One region of the Paenibacillus sp. HGF5 genome, then DNA from elsewhere that is predicted to be linked to it. Evidence: riboswitches for the same ligand, from Rfam matches in the RefSeq annotation. Region 1 holds a riboswitch; the other holds the start of a gene.
What was found. Region 1 has a riboswitch for FMN ahead of ribD (bifunctional diaminohydroxyphosphoribosylaminopyrimidine deaminase/5-amino-6-(5-phosphoribosylamino)uracil reductase RibD). Riboswitches for the same ligand answer to the same signal wherever they lie in the genome.
Positions count from the first base shown of each region.

Region 2: another riboswitch for FMN. It lies ahead of HMPREF9412_RS28585 (DMT family transporter); the one in region 1 lies ahead of ribD (bifunctional diaminohydroxyphosphoribosylaminopyrimidine deaminase/5-amino-6-(5-phosphoribosylamino)uracil reductase RibD).

Region 1 is NZ_AEXS01000167.1:119,208-123,052, reverse strand. Features, by position in the region: gene lysA (diaminopimelate decarboxylase) at 1-328, shown strand, start outside; gene HMPREF9412_RS27975 (peptidylprolyl isomerase) at 529-960, shown strand; gene HMPREF9412_RS27970 (acyl-CoA thioesterase) at 1,036-1,437, opposite strand; FMN riboswitch at 1,639-1,822, shown strand; gene ribD (bifunctional diaminohydroxyphosphoribosylaminopyrimidine deaminase/5-amino-6-(5-phosphoribosylamino)uracil reductase RibD) at 2,091-3,191, shown strand; gene ribE (riboflavin synthase) at 3,215-3,845, shown strand, end outside.
Region 2 is NZ_AEXS01000171.1:25,321-29,165, reverse strand. Features, by position in the region: gene HMPREF9412_RS28595 (choice-of-anchor I family protein) at 1-896, shown strand, start outside; FMN riboswitch at 1,521-1,687, shown strand; gene HMPREF9412_RS28585 (DMT family transporter) at 1,822-2,802, shown strand; gene HMPREF9412_RS28580 (RNA polymerase sigma factor) at 3,013-3,555, shown strand; gene HMPREF9412_RS28575 (DUF4179 domain-containing protein) at 3,617-3,845, shown strand, end outside.

The DNA of each region.
Region 1 (3,845 bases):
GAAATACGAAGCGCTGCTTGCAAACCGTGCTAAAGAAGAGCCGGAAGAAACGGTATCCATTGCCGGCAAATGCTGCGAGAGCGGAGACATGCTGATTTGGGACCTGGAGCTTCCGAAGGTTGAAACGGGCGATCTGCTGGCGGTGTCCTGCACGGGCGCATACAACTATTCCATGGCCAGCAATTACAACCGGATCCGCAAGCCTGCGGTCGTATTCGTGAAGGATGGGCAAAGCAATCTGGTCGTTCGCCGCGAATCGCTTGCCGATATCATCAGCAACGATGTCGTGCCGGCGGATGTAACAAAAGAAACCGTTACGAGTTTATAAGACGTCAATGTCTCTGGATAGGAAGGGCCCGCCAAAGCCTCCGGCTGCGGTCAGGGCTCTTCGTCCTGCCTTCCGTCGGCTATGGTCGCGGGGGAGGGACAAGTTCGTTTTGCTTCGAGGCTCAAAACATAGTAAACTATAACTTGCATTGTAAAAAAATCGATAAAAGCGTTTGAGATAACGGAAGGAGATACACACATATGGCAAAAAAAGCGAAGATCACCTTGGAAAACGGCAAAGAGGTTGTGCTTGACCTGTTCGAGAACGATGCACCGAACACGGTGGCTAATTTTGAGAAATTGGCCAACTCCGGCTTCTATAACGGTCTGGTATTTCACCGCGTAATTCCTGGATTCGTTGCTCAAGGCGGATGTCCGCAAGGAACGGGAACCGGCGGACCGGGTTATACCATTAACTGCGAGATCAATCCTAACAAGCACGAGCGCGGAAGCTTGGCCATGGCGCATGCCGGCCGGAATACCGGCGGAAGTCAGTTCTACGTGTGCTACGAGCCGCAGCCGCATTTGGACGGACAACATACCGTATTCGGCAAAGTTGTTGAAGGCATGGAATACGTGGATGCATTCAAAGGCCGCGACAAAATGGAAAAAGTAGAAGTGTACGAAGCATAATAAATTCAGCATCATGCAAAAACAGGCTCACCCTCAGGGGTGAGTCTGTTTTTTATGGCCGCCGCAAAGGGCGGATTACGCAGGGGCTGGGAACAATCGGCGAAGTTCTTCGGGGACGGGCCGGCTTTTACGTGAGTTTACATCCATCGCCACGCTGGTAACGATGGCATCCGCGCACAGCTCATGCTGTTCGTTGTATATCCGCTGGGCCATGACGTAACTCGTGCGGCCCATGGACTCGGGTTCCGTCACGACGGTCAGCCGTTCGCCTTGGCCGCACTCCTTGCGGTAATTGATATTGATATTGACGGTGACGGTCTGAACCCCGAGCCGTTTCAGCACATCATACCGCAGATCTCCCGCTTCGTACCATTCCTCCCGGCCCCACTCCAGGTATTCGAGGTATTTTGCATTGTTTACATGTCCGTTGACGTCGATCTCCGTGGGACGGACGATAATGTCCAGCGAAGTTTTCATCGTGGCTCGCTCCTTTTCAACTACTTCTTACCTCCTTGCTTACCCTACTTAACTGTTCTCCTTTCGGGAAGCGTTCTCCTTTAAAAGTCCATGCTAATGACAGCATTAAAGTTATTCGCTTTAAAAAAGTTAGTTGTTTTTTCTTGCAATTTTCAAAAGGGGGTGATAAGATTCTTCATAAGATCAAACAATTTCATATGTTTAATCCTTCGGGGCAGGGTGAAATTCCCTACCGGCGGTGATGAACGCAGTGATTGAGCTTATCGAAGCAGAGTGCTGCGTCTTAGTCCGTGACCCGGATATGAATGTGATGTTTCACATCGTATGCGGTGGACCTGGTGCAAATCCGGGACCGACAGTATAGTCTGGATGGGAGAAGGAGTGAAAGACACATAAGCAGCACATGTTATTGTGTCTTTGCGCACAGCGTGACATGCGTTATGTGCAGGTTTTCACATGCGATTCAAAGCTGTGACGGCGTTTTTTTGGTTTCGCCTGTGACGGATTTGGGTCGCTTGCTATACGCGAAATCTGCATTCATGACGGTTATTTATCGTGTCAATGATTAACTTCCATCAAGCCCTGTTTAAGGATTCTTCGGAATCTTTGGCAGGGCTTTTTTGTATGAACGTTGGGAAAGGGGCATGTTTAGCATGGATATCGTCAACGATGAATTCTATATGTCACTTGCGCTGGATCTGGCTGAACGTGCGCAGGGCCAAACCGGGATCAACCCGGTAGTCGGCTGCGTCGTCGTTAAGGACGGTGCTCTCGCCGGGGTGGGCACGCATCTGGAACGCGGAACGCCGCATGCCGAGGTTCATGCCCTGAATATGGCCGGGCCGAAAGCGGCAGGCAGTACCGTGTACGTGACATTGGAGCCCTGCAGTCACTACGGCGCAACGCCGCCTTGCAGCGAGAGGCTTATCGCCAAGGGCGTTCGGCGGGTGGTTGTGGCCTGCGAGGATCCGAATCCCCTCGTGGCGGGCAGAGGGATTCAGATGCTGCGCGCAGCGGGAATCGAGGTTGAAACGGGTATCCTTAAAGATCGCGCTCTTCGCCTGAACGAAGCCTTTGTTAAATTCATTACGACGGGCCGGCCCTTCGTCACGTTAAAGACGGCCAGCACGCTGGACGGCAAGATCGCTTCGAAAACCGGGGACAGCAAGTGGATCTCCAATGAAAAATCCCGGGAGCTGGTGCATACGCTGCGCCATCGCCATCAAGGCATCATGGTCGGCGTGTCTACGGTTATCGCGGATAACCCGAGCCTGACGACCCGGCTTGGCGTTAAGGGGCTGCACCCGGTCAGGATCATCGTGGATTCGAGCCTGAGGATACCGCTCGACAGCCATGTCGTGTTAGACGGATTGGCGCCCACCTGGATCTTGACGACGGAGCAGGCGGATGACACGAAGCGGACCGAGTTGGAAGAGCTTGGTGTTCAGGTCATCCCCTGCGGGCCTGGACCGCGGGTGGATCTGAAGGGAGCGCTGCTGCAATTGGGACAAAAGGGGATCGCCTCGATTTTGCTGGAAGGCGGCGGTACGCTTAATGGCTCGATGCTGGAGCAGAAGCTGGTGGACCGGCTCATCCAGTTTATCGCTCCCAAAATCATCGGCGGGTATGATGCGCCGGGAAATTACATGTTCAGCGGTTATGAACAGATGAACCAAGCGATTTCGCTGACAGGACTTGAGACCGAAAGACTGGGCGACAATATCTACGTCACTGGCATTCCGGTCTGGAAATAAGGAGCGAGAAAGGAGGGAAGCCTGTGTTTACTGGATTGGTCGAGGAGATCGGCGAGATGCGGCGTATCGGGCGCCAAGGGGAGGCCATGCTGCTGAGCATTTCCGCTAACCGGATTATGGACGATCTGAAGCTGGGCGACAGCGTATCCGTAAATGGCGTCTGCTTGACGGCTACGGCGATCGACAAGGGCGTATTTACGGTTGACGTTATGCCGGAAACCTATAGGAATACGAATCTCAAGGAGCTGCAGCCGGGCGGGAAGGTTAATTTGGAACGGGCGATGGCAGCCGGAGGGAGATTCGGAGGCCATATCGTTCAGGGACACGTGGATGGCATCGGCGTCATTCGGAGCGTAAAGGCCGATCAGAATGCAGTGGTATACGAGATTTCGCCCACGGATGGGGACGTATTCAAATATATCATTCCGAAAGGCTCGGTCACATTGGATGGAATCAGCTTGACCGTTGTCAAAACGACGGATTCCTCCTTTACGGTGTCCATCATTCCCCATACGCTGGCGGAGACGGTGCTCGCTTATAAAAAAGCGGGCGACACGATTAATATCGAATGCGACATTTTGGGGAAATATGTAGATCACCTGCTGCACTACGGTTCGGAAGGCGCAGGAAGCAGAAGCGGCACGAAATCGGGGA
Region 2 (3,845 bases), on a different contig from region 1:
TGGCTCCGGCAGCAGGCAAGGTAGCGGATGCTATGACAAGCAAGGCCTCTTCCATGGGCGCCTCGTTGGCAGCGAATGGAGGACTGCGGTTCGGCGCAGCGGTTGGAGCGCCTGGCGCAGAGCAGGAACTGAAGGATTTCGGGAAGCGCGTCATCAGCCGTATCATGCCGCTGCCGGCTGGGATGAACCCGGATTCGGTTGCTGCCGTCATTTATGACGAAGCTGCGGGTACTTTCCGGTTTGTACCGGCCGTAAGGACGACATGGAACGGTAAAGCAGCGATTGAAGTCAAGCATGCCGGAAACGGCGTTTATGCGCTGCTGCAGTACAAGAAGACGTTTGCGGATCTTGACGGCCACTGGGCGCAATCGGAAATCGAATCCATGGCTTCCAAGCTGCTCGTGAACGGAGTCAACGCGGACTCCTATGCACCGGGCAAGGCGATCACGCGAGCTGAATTTACGGCCATGCTCGTCCGTGCGATGGGGCTCAGCCCGGTCATCGAGAGCGGTGCATTCAAGGATGTTCAGGATCATTCCGCGTATGCCGGCGAGATCGGCGCAGCCTCGCGCTACGGCTTAATCGAGGGCGGAAACGGCGGTGCCTTCTCGCCGAATGCCAGCATGACCCGAGCGGAAATGGCTGTAATGATCACCCGGGCCATGGAGGCGGTGAATCCGGCAGACCTATCCAATCAGGGCGCGAATGCCGCTGCCGGATTCAAGGATCAGGCATCCATTCCGGTTTGGGCGGCCGCCCATGTGGCCAGTCTTACTAAGCAAGGCATCGTGCAGGGTGACAACCAAGGCAATTTCGGAGCACTCGATTCGGTCACACGAGCGCAAGCAGCACTTGTGCTGAAGCGTACTTTGGCAGCGTTGAAGTTTATGAACTGATCGAAGCAGGATAGCATTTCATGCGATTAGACCGTCCTTAAGGTGGATTGAAACCTTAAGGGCGGTCTTTTGGCGTACTCAGGCAGATGGCGACCGGTTAAAGTGAAGTGCTCAGGCTTCCGAGACCTTTAATAAGGGATGGAAATAACGACCTGATAACGATTGGATAAGGATGTGAGTTCATGCGCATTGAATCTGAATATACATATTGCAAGCAAAGTATTGCTGAGTGAGACGAAGCAATCGGAGGAAACAGCTGCAGAAAGTGCTTCTCGGTTGTTATCTAAGCCTCATGGGGGCGGAATGAGCCTTAATACCGAGGAAGCGCTGGGCCTGCTGAATCTTCAAGCAGGAGTGGCTGCTATTCAAGCCGGAAGTTATTTAAGATAGGCGCAAGGAAATGGTAAAAAATCATGCTGGTAACAAATTGATACTTGCTGTATAATTTTCAGTAAGTCTTGGTTGAACGTGAGATTTTTCATTGTGTTCATGTGTAATTTCGTTTATTTTGAAAATAGATGTATTTACATGAAAGGATTCATGTTATAATTTCAATACATCAACTAAGCTTATAGGAATTATCGGTCAATCGGTTTAATGGCAAGACCAAAATAAAACATGAATATGGATCTTCGGGGTAAGGTGAAATTCCTGACCGGCGGTGATGGCTCTGTTCCTTCGCGAACGAGCCTCAGCCCGCGACTCGCTGCGTTCAGTTTGCAACATGAATGAGCGACTGACTTGGTGCAATTCCAAGGCCGACGGTAAAGTCCGGATGGGAGAAGATCAAAGATGAGTTTGCCGTGAATGCGAAAAATTCCATTCGACGCAGGCTTATTTGATCAGCCCCCGTATATGTCGGCCATGCCGATGACGGGGGCTTTCTGCTAGTAAGACCTCCGTATTCAAGACAGGAGAGGGCAAGATGAGTAATATGAATACCGGGATCAAGGTGAAACCTTATGGTTCCGACGCACAGGCAAGTCGACGTTTTAAAGGAGGGTTCTGGCTCGTTGTTTTGGGGGCCGCCCTGTGGGGCGTTGACCCGTTATTTCGGGTTATTCTGCTCAAGAATCTGACTTCGGCTCAGATCGTTTTGCTTGAACATATCATTATTTCCTTGATTGCAATTCCTGTATTGTGGAAGAACCGGGAGGAACTAAAGAGCCTTGGCTGGAATCATGTCGGCGCGCTGCTGTTTATATCCTGGGGCGGTTCGGCACTGGCTACCGTATTGTTCACGATGGGGCTGTCGAGCGGCAATCTGAATGCCGTCCTGCTGCTGCAGAAGCTGCAGCCGCTGTTTGCCATCATTCTGGCCAGCCTGCTTCTGAAAGAGAAGCTTCCGCGCCATTTCGGGATACTGCTTATCATCGCCTTGGCAGGCACGTATCTGCTCACCTTCGGCTTAACCCTGCCGATCGGCCATTGGAACGAGTTTGTTCAAGTCGGGAGCCTCCTGTCCTTAGGCGCTGCAGCCTTATGGGGCGGCTCAACGGTCATGGGTCGCTTGATGGTAGGCAAACTGAAGTACGAGACGGTAACCTCGCTGCGGTTTGTGCTTGCGCTGCCGCTCCTGACCGTCATTACTTGGAGCGAAGGGGCAGCTTGGAATATGCCGGCATGGGGCACAGGCGCCTTTGCCTTGGTATCGCTGAACCTGATCGGTCAGGCACTGCTGCCGGGTCTCCTGAGCCTGCTGGTTTATTATAAAGGGTTAACCACGACCAAAGCCTCTGTGGCTACACTCGCGGAACTGAGTTTTCCCATGGTGGGCGTGCTGATTAACTGGATTGTATTCCAGCAAATCGTGACAGGGCCTCAGCTCCTTGGATTCCTGCTGATCTGGATCGTGCTGTTCATCATATCGAGACAGCAATCCGAGGCTTCTCCGCAATTGCAATAAAATCATACGTTTGTAGAACAAGCCGATCCGATGGGGTCGGCTTTTTTTGCCGTTACCCCAAGCAAAGCTGCTCCGATCGGTTTGCTTGGCGAAACGATTATTTTTTCAAAAGATGTGTAGGGTTTCCGGAATTAAAGGTGTCTTATATAGTAGCACGGGATCTGTGGCTTGGTTCTACCAAAAGAGATGATTATAAAGGGGGGAGGATCCATGGAGGATCAGACATTGCTGGATGGGCTTGCGAGGAAAGATCCGCGATGTTTTGAAACATTGGTTGACCGCTATTCACGCTACATAGCCGCTGTGGTCGCTAAGGTGGCAGGTGGGCGGTTTAATTCCTTCGATGTGGAGGAAATCACCGGGGACGTGCTGGTCAAGCTGTGGACAGACGGGCCCAAAATCATGCTGCGCGGAGATAGTCTCAAGCCTTATCTGGCCATAGCCGCGCGTAATCATACCTTGAATGCCTTGCGAAAGAGGCAGCGGGTCATTGAATCCGAATTGGAAGATGACGCCGTTTCTTGTCCCTCTGCGGAGGCACTGGCTATTCTACGGCAGGAGAAGGAAACGATAAGCGGCATGGTACAGGGGATGGGCGAACCGGATCGCGAAATATTCATCCGCAGGTATTTCTATTTAGAGAAAGTCCGCGATATTGCAAGCCGGCTGAATATGCAGGAGAAAGCCGTCACCGCCCGGATCCGCCGGGCAAGGGACAAACTGCGCATCCATTATGAAACGGAGAATCCGTAGGATTTCTATAAAGACCGTGTCTATAGGAGTGAAGCTTCAAATCGATTGCGAAAGGGGATGGATGCAAGTGAAGCGGCGAATTGTAGATATCATGGCCAATATCGACAATCAGGAGCTGGAGGACCTCCTGCTTACGGAGGAAGAGGAACGCGAGTTGACGCAGCAGATCAGTATGGAACGGATCAAGAACCGAGCGATGAACCGTATTCAAAAGGAGGAAACGATGGTGTTTAAAAACAGGAAAGTGAAAAAATATAAAGCCAGTATCGTTATCGCTGCCGCGATGATTA